2 regions of the Microbacterium sp. LWS13-1.2 genome follow, and region 2 is predicted to be linked to the other one. Evidence: riboswitches for the same ligand, from Rfam matches in the RefSeq annotation. Region 2 holds a riboswitch; the other holds the start of a gene.
The links. Region 2 has a riboswitch for thiamine pyrophosphate ahead of thiM (hydroxyethylthiazole kinase). Riboswitches for the same ligand answer to the same signal wherever they lie in the genome.
Positions count from the first base shown of each region.

Region 1 (7,798 bases), 940 kb from region 2:
GCACGGTCCGCGCAATGCCGAGACGTCGTTCGCCGGCGAGGCCGCGCGCCTGGCGTGGGCGCAGCCGCACGCACGGGTGCCGCTCCTGCTCGAGGTCGGCGGCGACGACAGCCACGAGTACCTCGTGACGGCGGCGCTCCCGGGGCTCTCCGCCGTCGACGCGCGCTGGGTCGCCGAGCCCGCCACCGCCGTCCGCGCCGTCGGCGAGGGCCTGCGTGCCCTGCACGACGCGCTGCCGGTCGCCGACTGTCCGTTCGACTGGCACGTGCGCTCCCGCATCGCGAACGCGACGGGCCGCGGCATCCGCGTTCCCGATGCCCTGCGCGAGCCGCCGCCGGTCGACCGGCTCGTGGTCTGCCATGCCGACGCCTGCTGCCCCAACACGCTCATCGGCGACGACGGCCGCTGGAGCGGGCATGTCGACTTCGGAGCACTCGGCCTCGCCGACCGCTGGGCCGACATCGCCGTGGCGTCGATGTCGACGGCGTGGAACTATGGCGAGGGATGGGAGGACGCCCTCATCGAGGCGTACGGTGTCGAGCCCGACCGCGCGCGCCTGTCGTACTACCGAGAGCTGTGGAACGCGACATGACCGAGATCACCGGCAACGTCTGCAAGATCGACGGCCATCCGAACCTCGTGATCCTGCGGCGCTTCCGCGCGACCGCCGACGAGATCTGGCGCGAGCTCACCGAGTCGGCGCGGCTCGAGCGCTGGATCGGCCGGTGGGACGGCGACCCGTCGAGCGGGCACGTCACGTTCTCCATGACGGCGGAGGCCGAGGATGCTGCGGGTGAGGAGTACACGATCCTCGAGTGCGACCGGCCCCGGCGCTTCGCCGGCGACACGTCGGCGGCCGGAGGTGCCTGGCATCTGTGGTTCGAGCTCGCCGAGGAGGCGCCGGGCGACACGATCCTCACGTTCGGCCAGCGACTGAACCCGGGCGAGGACGTCGGCTCGATCGGTCCGGGCTGGGAGTACTACCTCGACCGGCTCGTCGCCGCGCAGGCCGGTCTCGACGCCGGCACCGTCTCGTGGGACGACTACTTCCCCGCCCTGCAGCCCGCCTACGAGCGGCTCGTCGCCGCCGACTGACGCGGCGCACCGCGCTCGCCCGTCGTCCGGGCCTTTCGTCTCTGCGTTTCGACTCGCAAGCTCGCTCAATGACCGGGGGAAGGGCTCCGGTCGTTGAGCGAGGAGCTCCAGCGACCCCGGGGGGCTCCGGTCGTTGAGCGAGGGAGCGCCAGCGACCGAGACGAAACGCGCCGAACCTCGCCGCAGCGCCGCTCCGAGTGAGGCGTGCGGCGCGCACGTTCAGCAGTCCGGCAAACGCCGGTTCCGGCATCCCGGAACCCGCGAAACCTGGACCTCACCGCGCCGGCGTCGGCACGCGCGCGCGGTGCGGTCCGGAAAGCGCAGCATCCGGCATCCCAGAAACCGCGGAACCTGGACCGCAGGAGCCGGCGCGACTCAGGACCACACGAACCGGAACGTGCCGGCGGCGACCGCGGCGGCGATCGCCACGGCCATGATCGCGGCGGCGCCGAGCAGCGCCACCAGGTCGCGGGGGTGGAGCCGCGAGGGACGTGACCACGTGCGCGGGATGCCGGAGCCGAAGCCGCGCGCCTCCATCGCCATCGCGAGCTTGGTGCCGCGCCTCACGGCGAACACGAGCAGCACGAACGCCATGGAGAAGAAGCGCCGGATCGCGCCGCCGTCGCCCACCCCGCGCGCGCGGCGCGCGAGGCCCATGCTGCGCCAGTCGTCGAGGAAGAGGCCCAGCGTGCGCGTGCCGGCGAGCACCCCGAGCACGAAGCGGCTCGGCAGCTTCGCGACCTGCGCGAGCGCGTCGGCGAGCTCGGTGGGGTCGGTGCGGCCGAACAGCAGGATCGTCGGCAGGGCGAGCGCGAGCACGCGCAGGCACACCGCGACGGCGAGAGCGATCGAGTCGTCGCTGATCGTGGCGTACCAGAACGACCAGTAGACCGTTCCGCCCGGCTCGGCATACAGCAGCATGCTGATGCCCGCGACGGGGGCGAAGACGAGGATCGGCAGCATCCGCTTCAGTACGGTCATGGCTCCGAGACCGGTCAGCGGGATGCAGGTGAGCTGCAGCGCGATCGCCACGAGGGCGCTCGTCACGTCGATCGACGCGAGCAGCGGCACCGACAGCAGCAGCGCGAGCACGATCTTGGTCACCGGGTTGACGCCGTCGAGCCAGGCCGCCCGTTCGGCACCGACGTCATGCGCGTCGGTACGGGCGTCGACGGCGGTCACGACCGCACCCCCACCGGCCGCGATCGCCCGGGTGCGCCGGACGGGGCCTCCGGGACTGAGGGCCCCGCACCGAGATCGATGCGGTGGCCGCCGAGATGGTGCAGCACGTCTTCGTCGTGCGTGACGGCGACGACGGTCGTGCCGGCGGCGATCTCGGACTGCAGCAGTTGCACGAGCTCGATCCAGCCGCGGCGGTCCTGGCCGAACGTCGGCTCGTCGAGCACGATGACGGGCGGTGCGTCGGCGAGCACGGTCGCGACCGAGAGCCGGCGCTTCTGTCCCCCCGACAGCGTGAAGGGGTTCGCGGCGGCGAGCGGCGCGAGGTGCAGTCGCTCGAGCAGCTCGTCGACGATCAGGCCGACGGCGTCCGCGGCCGCGCCGCGCGAGCGCGGCCCGATCGCGAGCTCGTCGCGCACGGTCGAGGCGAGGAACTGATGCTCCGGCTCCTGGAACACTGTGCCGATGCGGGTCAGCAGCTCGCGCGAGGACCACCGCGACGGGCGGCGGCCCGAGCGGCCCGCGAGCTCCGGCGCCGCGACGACCTCGCCCGCCGCCTCGGGCAGGAGCCCCGCGAGCGTCAGCGCGAGGGTGGACTTGCCGGCGCCGTTGGGCCCGGTGATCACCGTCGCCGCCCCGCGCGGCACGCTGAGATCCAGCCCCGCCCGCACGACGGTGCGGCCATCGCGGGAGATCGAGAGAGCGGATGCCGCCACCGCCGCGGCGGCGCCGGCCGGCGCCGCGGGCAGGACGGGCAGGTCGACGGGGCGACCCGGCACCCACACGCCCGCGGCGGCGAGCTCCGCACCGTGACGGGCGAACACCTCGGCCGGAGTGCCATCGGCGAGGAGGCCGCCGTCGGCGCCGACGACGAGCACACGGTCCATCAGGTCGGCCCAGACGGCCGTGCGGTGCTCGATCACCAGGAGCGTCGCCCCCGTCTCGGCGAGAGCGTGCTCGATGCTCGCGCGCACCTCGCGGACGCCGTCGGGATCGAGATTCGCGGTCGGCTCGTCGAGCAGCAGCACACCGGGTCGCATCGCGAGCACGCCGGCGAGCGCGAGCCGCTGCTTCTGCCCGCCCGACAGCGCCTTCGTCGGCCGCGCGAGCGGGACGTCGAGCCCGACGGCCTCGAGCGCCTCGGCGACGCGGGCGGGGATCTCGGCCGCCGGCACCCCGAGGTTCTCGCAGCCGAAGGCCACGTCGTCGCCGACCTTCGACAGCACGACGCCCGAATCGGGATCCTGCAGCACGAGGCCGACGCGCCCGCGGTGGGCTTCCGGCCGCTCGCCGTCGATCAGCAGCGATCCCGTCTCATCGCCCTCGTCGGCCCCGCCGAGCAGGCCCGCCATGCCGGCGAGGAGCGTCGACTTGCCGGCACCCGAGGCACCGAGCAGCAGCACGCGCTCCCCCGGCTCGATCGTGAACGACACGTCGCGGACGGCGGGCGCGCGCCGGCCTGCGTAGCGCCATCCCCAGCCGTCCGCCGTGAGGCGGGCCGGACGGGTCGAGGCCATCGTCAGACCTCGCGGCGCGCTTCGCGTCCTGCCGCGAAGCTGTTGAGGGCGCCGGTGGCGGCGAGCCCCCGGACGGCGAGCCAGCCGACGACACCCGCGAGCACGGCACCCGAGACGACGAGCGAGACGAGGTAGATGACGTTGAACTCGAGCGTCTTCAGGATGTTCGGCGAGCTGCCGTAGAACAGCTCGAACACCCAGGCGCCGGCGGCGGCGCCCGCACCGGCCAGCATCGCGACAGGCAGGGTGAAACGGCGGTAGAGGAAGAGGGCGAAGATCAGCTCGGCGCCGAGACCCTGGACCAGGCCCGACAGCAGGGTGGACACGCCCCACACGTTGCCGATGAGCATCGACACGATCGCTGCGATCACCTCGACGAGGAGTGCCGCACCGGGCTTGCGGATGACGAGACCGCCGATGACGCCGCCGATCAGCCAGATGCCGACGGCGAGTCCGCCGAGGCCGGGCGTCAGGCCGTCCATGGCGATGAACCAGGCGTAGCCGACGGTGTTCCAGGCCCAGAAGACGAGGCCGGTGGCGACGCCGAGCACCGCGGCGACGACGATGTCGACGACTCGCCAACGCAGGCTGCGGGGGCCCGAAGGGGTGGCCGCAACGGGGGTGGATGCGGACGCGGACGTGTGCATGTGAACTCCTCCCTGCGCCGGCATGATCCGGATCAGGTTCGACGGTCGAAGCGTGGATCGCTTCCTCTCAGCCCGGCTCACCGGACTCCCGTGGTTATGGCGTTGAGTATACCGCCGCGATGACGGGTATTTTGAGGGGGTGACTCCGGACGACACACCCGTGCCCACGCGTCGCGCGCGTCGGGCGCAGACCGGTGCCGTGCCGACCCCGGCTTCGGCCGGTGCCCCGGAAGGCGGCATCCTGACCGTCGCCACCGGTCAGACTGTCCACACGCCCCCTCCGCTCGCCGCTGGCGCGTCGGGCGGAGCCTCCGGGCGCGTGGGCCCACTCGTGCACCCGGGCAGCACCACCGCCCCCGGAGACGTGCCCACCGTCGCGCCCACCATCGCCACGGTGCCGCTCGGCGACAGCCCGACGGCGATCGCGCCGACGATTCCCCTGTTCGATTCGGACGCGCAGACGGGGCCCGTCATCCCCGGACTCGTTCCCGAGCCGTCGGTCCCCGTCGCCACCTGGGATCCCGCGGGCCACGACGCGCTCGCCGACGTCCCGGTCGCCGAGGATTCGCGCCCCGCGGCGGGCGGCGGACGAACCGCCCTCGCGTGGGTCGATGAGACGGCCGTGGGCCTCGGCGCCGCCCCCGGCGATCTGACCGCCGCGGCCACCCCCTACGTCACGGTCGACGCCGACCTGCTCTCCGACGCGCCGCGGCGCTCGCCGCTGCGCGCCGGCGTCGTGGTTCCCACCCTCGCGATCGCGGCCGTGCTCGGCGCGTATGCGGGGACGACGCTGCTGTGGCCGCTGCACGCCGTCGCACCCACGGTCACCGCCATGGAGGTCCAGCCGGTCGCGGCGCCTGCCGCGGCGCCGGTGTGGCCCGCTCAGGGCAGCGCCGCCGAAGCGGTCGGAGGCATCTCGGGGACACTGGCCACGACGGCGGATCCCGACTCCATCGCCAGCATCACCAAGCTCGTGACCGCCCTGGTCGTCCTCGAGGAGATGCCGCTCGCGCTCGGCGAGCAGGGTCCCGAGTACCGCTTCACCTCGGCGGATCGCTCCCGCTATTGGCAGTACCTCAGCAACGGCGAGTCCGCGCTGAACGTGCCCGCCGGCGGCTCGCTCACCGAGTACCAGATGCTCGAGGGCATGCTGGTCGGCTCGGCGAACAACTACGCCGACCGCCTGGCGCAGAGCATCTGGCCATCGGATGCCGTCTTCGCCTCGGCGGCCTCGTCCTGGCTCTCCACGCACGGCGTCCCCGGTGTGACCGTCTACGAGCCGACGGGGATGGACCCGCGCAACACCGCGAGCCCCGAGGCCCTCGTCGTGCTCGCGCAGAAGGCCCTCGCGAACCCGGTGATCGCCGAGATCGTCGCGAAGCAGTCCGTCGACCTGCCCGGTGCCGGCCTCGTCGAGAACACCAACGGGCTGCTCGCCGACCCGGGTGTCGTGGGCCTGAAGACCGGGACGCTCGACTCCTGGAACCTGCTGTCGGCGAAGGACGTCACGATCGGCGACACGACGGTGCGCCTCTACGCGTCGGTGCTCGGACAGCCCGACGATGAGAGCCGTCTCACCGCCTCCCGCGCGCTGTACGCGCAGCTCGAGACCGAGCTGCAGCTGAAGCCCTCGGTGACGGCGAACACCGTCGCCGGACAGGTCGAGACCCTGTGGGGCGACGAGGTGGACATCGTGACCTCGGGCGACGCGTCGGTGGTCCTGTGGAACGGCGGCAGCGGCACCGTCGCCACGACCTACCACCTCGGCGAGAGCCGCGATGCAGGCGACGCGGTCGGCTCCCTCAGCGTGACCGGACCGCTCAACGACACCACGGTCGACCTGCAGCTCGCCGCCGACATCACCGACCCGTCGCCGTGGTGGCGGCTGACGCACCCGCTGGACCTGTTCGGCCTCAACGGCTGAGACCACCGCCGTTCACCCGGCGCGCGGTCAGCCTGAGGAAGGTCAGGCGGCGGACGGGTGCCCGACGACGCCCTTGCGCAGCAGCGCGTTGCCGTATTTGCGGGTCTCGCCCGTACGCAGGATGACGTACGCGCGCTTCGCCTGCTCGTAGTACTCGAACCGGTCGACGTAGCGCGGGGCATCCGTGCCTGCCGCGGCGGCGAGCTCGCGCTGCACGTCGAGCACCTCGCCGTCAGCCGACGCCATGAGGTCGAGCGCGGGCGCATCGTCGAGCGGCAGCACCGTGCGCACGGCGGCCACCACCTCGGGCGTGGTCGTCCCGGGCAGGTCCACGACGCGCGCGCCGATCGCCCACGCCGGAAAGTGCGCGTCGGCGATCACGACGGCATCCGAGTGGCCCATCCGGTCCAGGTGCAGCAGCAGCTCCCCCGTCAGCAGCGGGTGGATGCCCTCGAGCATGGGATTCCCTTCGTCAGCGGATGAGGCCTTCGGCGGCCAGATCGTCCCACAGGCCGCCCGGGATGTCGACCTCCATGAGCTCGGCGTTGCGGCGCAGCTGCTCGGGTCGGCTCCCGCCCACGACGACCGAGCGGACGGCCGGGTCCCGCAGCGCGAACTGCACCGCGGCGGCCGGCAGCGGCACGTCGTGAGCGCGGCAGACCGCGACGATGCGCCGCAGGTGCTGCCACAGCGGCTCCGGCATCCGTCCATACTCGTACCGGTCGTCGCGCGTGGGCTCGTCCTTCGCCAGCAGGCCGGAGTTGAAGACGGATGCCGCGACCACGCCGGTCCGGCGCTCGTGGCACGCCGGCAGCACCTCGTCGGCGGCCGGCTGCTCGAGCAGCGTGTAGCGGCCCGCGATCATGATGAGGTCGAGATCGGCGCCGCGAACGCCCGCGGCGAGCGCGTCGGCGGTCATCGAGCCGATGCCGATGGCGTCGACGGCGCCCTCCGCCCGGAGCTGCTCGAGAGCCGGGAAGGCCTCCTGCAGCGCGAGGTCGAGGTCGTGGCGCTCGGGGTCGTGCAGGTACAGGATGTCGATGCGGTCGATCCCGAGACGTTCGAGCGATTCGTCGAGGCTCGCGCGGATGCCGGCCTCGGAGAAGTCCCACTCGCGGCGCAGCGTCGTGCGCACGTGGAAGTCCGCGGCGAGGTCCAGTCCGCCGTCGTCGTCGGGGTTCGGACGCAGCAGCCGCCCCGCCTTCGTCGAGATCACGAACTCGTCGCGGGGCTTCGTCCGCAGGAACGCGCCGAGCCGCCGCTCCGAGAGACCGAGGCCGTAGTGAGGGGCGGTGTCGAAGTAGCGGATGCCGCTCTCCCAGGCCGCGTCGAGGATGGCCCACGCCTGATCGTCGGTGAGCTCGCGGAAGAGGTTGCCGACGTTCGCCGCGCCGTAGCCGAGGCGCGTCAGCGCGGGGGCGTCGGAGCCGGTCGGG
Region 1 covers NZ_CP151632.1:2,340,131-2,347,928, forward strand. Annotated here, with positions in the region: gene MRBLWS13_RS11035 (aminoglycoside 3'-phosphotransferase) at 1-592, shown strand, start outside; gene MRBLWS13_RS11040 (SRPBCC domain-containing protein) at 589-1,095, shown strand; gene MRBLWS13_RS11045 (energy-coupling factor transporter transmembrane component T) at 1,471-2,277, opposite strand; gene MRBLWS13_RS11050 (ABC transporter ATP-binding protein) at 2,274-3,791, opposite strand; gene MRBLWS13_RS11055 (ECF transporter S component) at 3,794-4,438, opposite strand; TPP riboswitch at 4,429-4,540, opposite strand; gene MRBLWS13_RS11060 (D-alanyl-D-alanine carboxypeptidase) at 4,599-6,362, shown strand; gene MRBLWS13_RS11065 (RbsD/FucU domain-containing protein) at 6,405-6,821, opposite strand; gene MRBLWS13_RS11070 (aldo/keto reductase) at 6,835-7,798, opposite strand, start outside.
Region 1: linked by a shared signal. The riboswitch ahead of MRBLWS13_RS11055 (ECF transporter S component) and the one ahead of thiM (hydroxyethylthiazole kinase) in region 2 are both predicted to bind thiamine pyrophosphate.

Region 2 (7,798 bases):
CAATGCGTCGGGCCAGGCCGCACCGCCCGCGCGCAGGGTCGCCATCGCCGACGAGAGCGAGCAGCCGGTGCCGTGGGTGTTCCGGGTTGCGACGCGGGTGCCGCCGACCTCGTGGACCGCGCCGTCGGCCGCGACGACCGCATCGGGGCAGTCCGCGCCGTCGAGATGCCCGCCCTTGAGCAGCACGGCCGTTCCCGTCGCGCTCGCGAGAGCCCACGCGTCGTCGAGAGCCTGCTCCCATGCCGTCGCTCGTGGGCGCCGGACGAGCACGGCCAGCTCCGCGAGGTTCGGGGTGATGAGGTCCACCGCGGTCGCGAGCGTGCGCAGCGCGTCCTCGGCGGCGGGGTCGAGCAGCCGATCGCCGCTGGTCGCCACCATGACCGGGTCGAGCACGACGACCGGCGGGCGCACGCGGGCGAGCCACTCCCGCACGGTCTCGATGATCTCGGCCGACTGCAGCATCCCGATCTTCACCGCATCGATCTGGACGTCATCCGATACGGCGTCGAGCTGCGCGGCGAGGAACGCCGTCGGCGGCACGTGCACCTCGCGCACGCCGTGCGTGTTCTGCGCGACGAGGGCGGTCACCACCGCCATGCCGTAGCCGCCGAGTGCGCCGATGGACTTGAGATCGGCCTGGATGCCCGCGCCGCCCGTCGGGTCGGTGCCGGCGATGCTCAGCACGCGCGGGATCGCCTGCGGGCGATGCGGCGCCGTCACGGTCTGCGCGACGGACACGTCGCTCACCGAGCGACCCCCTCGGCCTCGAGCGCGAGCACGTCGGCGGCGCTGCGGAAAGCGCGCGACGCCGCTGCGGGATCGTCGGCGCCGCAGATGGCCGAGATCACCGCGATACCCGCTGCGCCGGCTTCCCGCAGCGGTGCGACGTCGCTCAGGCGCACTCCGCCGATCGCGACGCAGGGCACGGTCGTGCTCGTCGCGAACGCCGCGAAGCCGTCGATGCCGAGCGCCGGCGGGTGGTCGGGCTTGGTCGAGGTCGGCCGGATCACCCCGACTCCGAGGTAGTCGACCGTGCCGGAACGCAGAGCGGATGCCGCGACCCGGTGCTCCGGCGAGTTCGCCGTCCATCCGATGACGGCGTGCGCGCCGAGCAGGCGTCGCGCCGTCTCGGGCGGCACGTCGGCCTGGCCGAGGTGGACGCCGTCGACGAGCGCCCCCGCCTCGCGCGCGGCGACGGCGACGTCGACGCGGTCGTTGAGCAGGAGCAGGCAGCGGCGGTCGATGACGTCCGACATCGCCACCGCCTGCCGCAGCAGCTCGCGCGCGCTGATGGACTTGGCGCGCAGCTGCACGACGTCGACTCCGGCGCCGACTGCGGCGTCGACGACGTCGACCAGCCGGTCGAACGGCACGCGGTCGTCGGTCACGAGATGCACCGCGAGGCGCGCGGCGCGGATCATCGAGCCGCGAGCGCGTCGGCGACGCGTGCATCGAGGTCGGCGGGCGCCGCCACCACGGCGTCGAGCGCATCGAGGAACGCCACGGCGAAAGACCCCGGCCCCTCCGACCGCGCCGCGGCCCGTTCCGAGGCGACCGCGTAGAGGGCGGATGCCGCCACCGCCGCCTCCAGCGGGGCGCACACACCGAGCAGCGCGGCCATCACCGCGCCGAGCGAGCAGCCGCCGCCGGTGACGCGGGTGAGGAGCGCGTCGCCGCCATGGATCCGCACGACCCGCTCGCCGTCGGTGACGAGATCGACCGGGCCGGACACGGCGACCACGCCGCCGGTGCGCAACGCGAGCGATCGCGCGGCGCCGGCCGCGGCATCCGTCCCGTCCGTCGCGTCGACACCGCGACCGCCGGCGCCCGCGCCTGCCAGCGCCAGGATCTCGGAGGCGTTGCCGCGGATGATCGTCGGTCGGTGATCGATCAGCTCGGCCGCGAGAGCCGTGCGCACCGGGAGCACACCGACCGCGACGGGGTCGAGCACCCACCGCGACGTGTGACGCACGGCCTCGCGGGCGGCATCGCGCTGCTCCGCGGTCGGGGTGCCGAGGTTGACAAGCACGCCGTCTGCGACGCCTGCGAACAGCCCTGCCTCACCGGGGATGTCGCACATCGCCGGGGCCGCGCCGACGGCGAGGAGGGCGTTGGCGGTGAAGTTCGTCACCACCGCATTGGTGATGCACTGCACCAGGGGTGAGGCCTCCCGCAGCGCCGTCAGCGCGGCGGCGGGGGAGAGGGCGGACAGGTGGGGTTCGGTGCGCGCGTTCATCGCGACATCCCTTCGCTCGCATGATCGAGATCAGGTTCGACGGGTGTGTTCTCAGCCCGTCGCGCGGGCACCCCGTGTCACTGCCGAGCAATCTAGCAGGCCGCGGGAGCGGCCACCGCGATGTCGGCGTCACGCCGTAGGCTGGGGGAGTGACCACCGCCCTCTACCGCCGCTACCGGCCCGAGTCGTTCGGCGAGATGATCGGGCAGTCGCAGGTCACCGAACCCCTGATGACGGCGCTGCGCAGCGACCGGGTCGGGCACGCCTACCTGTTCTCCGGCCCGCGCGGGTGCGGCAAGACGACGTCGGCCCGCATCCTGGCGCGCTGTCTCAACTGCGCGCAGGGGCCGACCGACACGCCCTGCGGCACCTGCGACAGCTGCGTCGAGCTGGGGCGCGGCGGTGGCGGCTCGCTCGACGTCGTCGAGATCGACGCCGCGAGCCACAATGGCGTCGACGACGCCCGCGACCTGCGCGAGCGCGCCGTGTTCGCCCCCGCGCGCGACCGCTTCAAGATCTTCATCCTCGACGAGGCCCACATGGTCACGCCGCAGGGCTTCAACGCCCTGCTCAAGCTCGTCGAAGAGCCGCCCGACCACGTCAAGTTCATCTTCGCGACGACCGAGCCCGAGAAGGTCATCGGCACGATCCGCTCGCGCACGCACCACTATCCGTTCCGCCTCGTGCCGCCCGCGGCCATGCTCGAGTACGTCGAGCAGCTCTGCGGGCAGGAGGGCGTCGAGGTGGAGAAGGGCGTGCTGCCGCTCGTCGTGCGTGCGGGCGGCGGGTCGCCGCGAGACACGCTGTCGCTGCTCGACCAGCTCATCGCCGGGTCCGACCCTTCGGCAGGCTCAGGGACCATTCTCGTGACGTACGCCCGCGCCGTCGCGCTGCTCGGCTACACCCACGCCGAGCTGCTCGACGAGGTGGTCGACGCGTTCGCCGCCTCCGACGCGGCGGCCGCGTTCGCCGCGGTCGACCGGGTCGTGCAGACGGGCCAGGACCCACGCCGGTTCGTCGACGACCTGCTCGAGCGCCTGCGCGACCTCATCGTCGTGTCGGCGACCGGTCAGGGCGCCGCCGCGGTGCTGCGCGGCGTCTCGGCGGAAGACCTCGCCCGCATGCAGCGCCAGGCCGATGCCTTCGGCACGTCGCGCCTGTCGCACATCGCCGACCTCGTGATCGCGACCCTCGACGACATGACGGGTGCGACCTCGCCTCGGCTCCAGCTCGAGCTCATGGTCGCTCGCGTGCTGGCTCGCGGAGCGGGCAGTGCGGGGCCGACAGTGCCTGCGGCTGCCGCGGCGCCGGCGGCCGCCGCTGCTGCCGCGCCGGCGGCTGCGCCCGCGTCGAGCGCACCGGCGCCGGTAGGCGCGACGAGCGATCGTCCTGCTGCGGCCTCGGCGCCCGCGTCTCCGAGCGAGCCCACGCCGTCACCCGCGGCCGCAGCGCCGGCACCCGCTCCCGTCGAAGCCCCTCCGGTTCCCGCGGGACCGGTCACGCTGGAGCGCCTGCAGCAGGCCTGGCCGCAGGTGCTCGGTCAGCTCGAGAACGTCAGTCGCTCGTCGTGGATGCTCGCCTCCGGCGCACGTATCGCGGCACTCGACGACGACGTGCTCACGCTCACCTTCTCGAGCCAGAGCGACGTCGCGAAGTTCAAGCAGCTCGCCGCCGGCAAGGGCCCGAGCGAAGACCTGCGCCAGGCGATCCTGGCCGTGCTCGGCATCCGTGTGAAGTACATCGCCCGCCACGACGCGGGCGGCGGCCCGGGTGGCGCGGCCGGATCCGGTCCGGCGAGCCCTTCGCCGACGGGTCCCGCACGCGAGGCGCCCCCGCGCACCGCCGCACCTGAGACCCCCGCCGCTCCGCGAACGCCTGCGACGGCACCTGCCGCCCCCGCCGCAGCACGACCCTCGAACTCGTCAGGACCCCGTGCGTCGGCATCCGGTCCCACCCAGCGCGGCCTGGTCTCGGCGCCCCGCGCCTCGGCATCCGGGGCTGCGTCGACAGCGTCGGCTGCGGCCGCCCCCGTGACCGACTGGGCCGTCGCGGCGATCCCGTCCGACGACGACGCCCCGCCGCTCGACCCGGGGCCGGCGGCGCTGCCGACCGAGACGCCCGGCCAGTTCGCGGTCGACGACGAGCCCGAAGACGCGGCGACCTCGATGGCGCGCGTCGCGACCCTGGCGCCCCCGCGCGAGGGAGACGTTCTTCCGCGCACCGAGGTCGTCCCCTCGATCGAGCGCGACGACGACGAGCCCGAAGACGAGCCGGATGCCGTCGCCGACGTCCCGGTGCCGCCGACGGTCGCGCCGCCCCTGACTCCGGTGGTCACGACGCGCAACGGCGGCGTGCAGCGCTACGGCGAGGCGGTGGTGCGCCAGGTTCTCGGCGCCACCTTCGTGCGCGAGGAGCCCTACGAGCCGCCGACGAGGTTCAGCTAGCCCATGTACGACGGCATCGTCCAAGATCTCATCGACGAATTCGGCCGCCTGCCCGGGATCGGCCCGAAGTCGGCGCAGCGCATCGCCTTCCACATCCTGCAGACGCCCAACTTCGACGTGTCGCATCTCGCCGAGCTGCTCAGCGTCGTGCGCGAGAGGGTGCGCTTCTGCGAGGTCTGCGGCAACGTCTCCGAGCAGGAGCGCTGCTCGATCTGCCGCGACCCCCGCCGCAACCTGACCCTCATCTGCGTCGTCGAAGACGCGAAGGACGTCGCCGCGATCGAGCGCACGCGGGAGTTCCGCGGGCTCTATCACGTGCTCGGCGGCGCGATCAGCCCGATCGCCGGCATCGGTCCGGACGACCTGCGCATCACCCAGCTGATGCAGCGGCTCGCCGACGGCACGGTGCAGGAGGTCATCCTCGCCACGAACCCGAATCTCGAGGGCGAGGCGACTGCGACCTACCTGAGCCGGCTGCTGCACACGCTCGAGATCTCGGTCACCCGTCTGGCGTCGGGCCTTCCCGTCGGAGGCGACCTGGAGTACGCCGACGAGGTCACGCTGGGCCGGGCGTTCGAGGGCCGACGCTCGGTCTGATCTCGACGGATGTCGGAACTCCGCCGTAGATTGGCGGTCGCCCGCCTCGCGCCGGGGTGCCGGTTCCCGGATGCTGAATCCCGAGGCCTGCGCACCGATCCGTGCCGCGGCGGACGATCACTTGACGGAGAGACACCATATGAACTCCTCGCAGCGCTTCGACACGCGCGCGTGGCTGCTGTTCGCCGCGATGGCAGTGCTGTGGGGCATTCCCTATCTCTTCATCAGCATCGCCGTGGAGTCGTATTCTCCGGCTGCGGTGGTGGCGGGCCGCACGCTTCTCGGCGCCGTGCTGCTCCTGCCGTTCGCGATCCGGCAGAAGGCGCTGCGCCCCGCGTTCGCCAAGATCGGCTGGGTGCTGCTGTTCGGCGCCATCGAGATGGCTGGGCCCTTCCTGCTCCTCGGTCATGCCGAGCAGACGCTGCCGTCGGGGCTCACCGGTCGGCTCGTCGCGACCGTTCCGCTGTTCGCGGCGATCATCGCGTTCGGCGGAGGTGACCGTTCGGTTCTCAGCCCGGCGCGCAGCATCGGCCTCTTCGTCGGCTTCGTCGGCGTCTTCGTGATCGTCGCAGGCCCCGGCCTCGCGGTCGAAGGCGGCGGCGGTCTCATCGCGGTCGGCGAAGTCCTGCTGGTCGCGCTGCTGTACGCGATCGCGCCGTTCGTCATCGCTACCAAGCTGCGCGACGTGCCCTCGCTCGGCTCCATCACCCTCGCGCTCCTCGCTGTCGGGATCTTCTACACGCCGATCGCGTTCCTGACGCAGCACCAGGTGCCAACCCTCGAGGGCACGCTGTCGCTCATCGCGCTGGCCGTCCTGTGCACGGCGGTGGCGTTCATCACGTTCTTCGCGCTGATCGCGCGCGTGGGCCCGGTGCGGGCGCCGCTGTTCACGTACGTCAACCCCGTCGTCGCGATCGTGCTCGGCACGCTCATCCTCGGCGAGCCGCTCACCCTCGGCCTGCTGATCGGATTCCCGCTGGTGATCGCCGGGTGCTGGCTCGCCGCCACCGGCGGCACGGTGCGAGCTCGCAAGGCGACGGCCGACCTGCCGCCGATCGGCCCGAGCTGACCGCTGCCGGCGCGGCCGCCGGCATCCTCCCCGCGTCAGCGGAGCACTTCGACGAGCACGATCCATGACACCAGCAGCGCCGCGACCACCGCGATGAGGGAGCCGGACGCGAACCACAGCAGTCCGCCCGGCTGATCCGCCGCCAGCAGCGCGCCGCCGACCAAGTAGGCGAGCGGAGCGATGAAGCCTACCGCGGACTTGCCGGCGCGAAGCCGGTTGGCCGGATGCCGGTTCTCGAAGATCCGCCGTGCCGCCTGCACCTGAAAGACGCCGGCGCCGAGCGCGAGCACGATCATCGCGACCCCGTAGGGGAGCGCGCCGACCTCGGGGATGAGTCCGACCGCCGACCCGATGAGCGCGAGGACGAGACCGGAGATGCCCGCGGCGAGACGCGCCGTGAGAGAAGCCTCTTTGATGATGTCGCCGATGTTGACGCTCGCCGCGACGATGACGAGACCGGCCAGAGCCGCCGTCGCGCCGACCATCGCGACGTTGAACTCCGACCATGCCTCGATCTGCTCCATGCTCGGATGCTAGCGCCGAGACACATGGCCGGTGGCGCATGGGAGCGTCCGTAAGATGGAGCGTCGGGTGAAGTTCAGAAGCTCTGGTGCGGCATCCGTTCTCGCCCACCCCTGACATACGCGTGGAGTTCGATGTGGCGCTGATCGTCCAGAAGTACGGCGGATCGTCGGTCACGGATGCCGAGAGCATCAAGCGCGTCGCGAAGCGCATCGTCGACACGCGCCGCGCCGGGCACGACGTCGTCGTCGCCGTGAGCGCGATGGGCGACACCACCGACGAGCTGCTCGATCTGGCGGGGCAGGTCGCGCCGATCCCCGCACCGCGCGAGCTCGACATGCTGCTCTCGAGCGGTGAGCGCATCTCGATGGCGCTGCTCGCCATGGCCATCCACTCGATGGGATTCGAGGCCCGCTCGTTCACCGGCAGCCAGGCCGGCATGATCACGACCGCCGATCACGGCTCCGCGCGCATCGTCGACGTCACGCCGATCCGCCTGCGTGAGGCCCTCGACGAGGGCGCGATCGTCATCGTCGCCGGCTTCCAGGGGTTCAACCGCGACACACGCGACATCACGACGCTCGGCCGCGGGGGTTCCGACACCACCGCCGTCGCGCTGGCGGCGGCACTCCAGGCCGACGTCTGCGAGATCTACAGCGACGTCGACGGCATCTTCACCGCCGACCCCCGCGTCGTGCCGAAGGCGAAGAAGCTGACCGTCGTGTCGGCGGAGGAGATGCTCGAGCTCGCCGCCAACGGCGCGAAGGTGCTGTACATCCGCGCCGTCGAGTACGCGCGGCGCCACCGCGTGCTGATCCACGCCCGCTCCACGTTCAGCTCGGGCGTGGGGACCTATGTGCTCGGCCCGGGGATGAGCGTCCCCGAGGGCGAAAAGGGAGAAGAGATGGAAGAGCCGATCGTCGCCGGGGT
Region 2 covers NZ_CP151632.1:1,396,397-1,404,194, reverse strand. Annotated here, with positions in the region: gene MRBLWS13_RS06735 (bifunctional hydroxymethylpyrimidine kinase/phosphomethylpyrimidine kinase) at 1-747, opposite strand, end outside; gene thiE (thiamine phosphate synthase) at 744-1,388, opposite strand; gene thiM (hydroxyethylthiazole kinase) at 1,418-2,236, opposite strand; TPP riboswitch at 2,227-2,321, opposite strand; gene MRBLWS13_RS06720 (DNA polymerase III subunit gamma and tau) at 2,386-4,680, shown strand; gene recR (recombination mediator RecR) at 4,684-5,277, shown strand; gene MRBLWS13_RS06710 (DMT family transporter) at 5,417-6,346, shown strand; gene MRBLWS13_RS06705 (hypothetical protein) at 6,382-6,870, opposite strand; gene MRBLWS13_RS06700 (aspartate kinase) at 7,005-7,798, shown strand, end outside.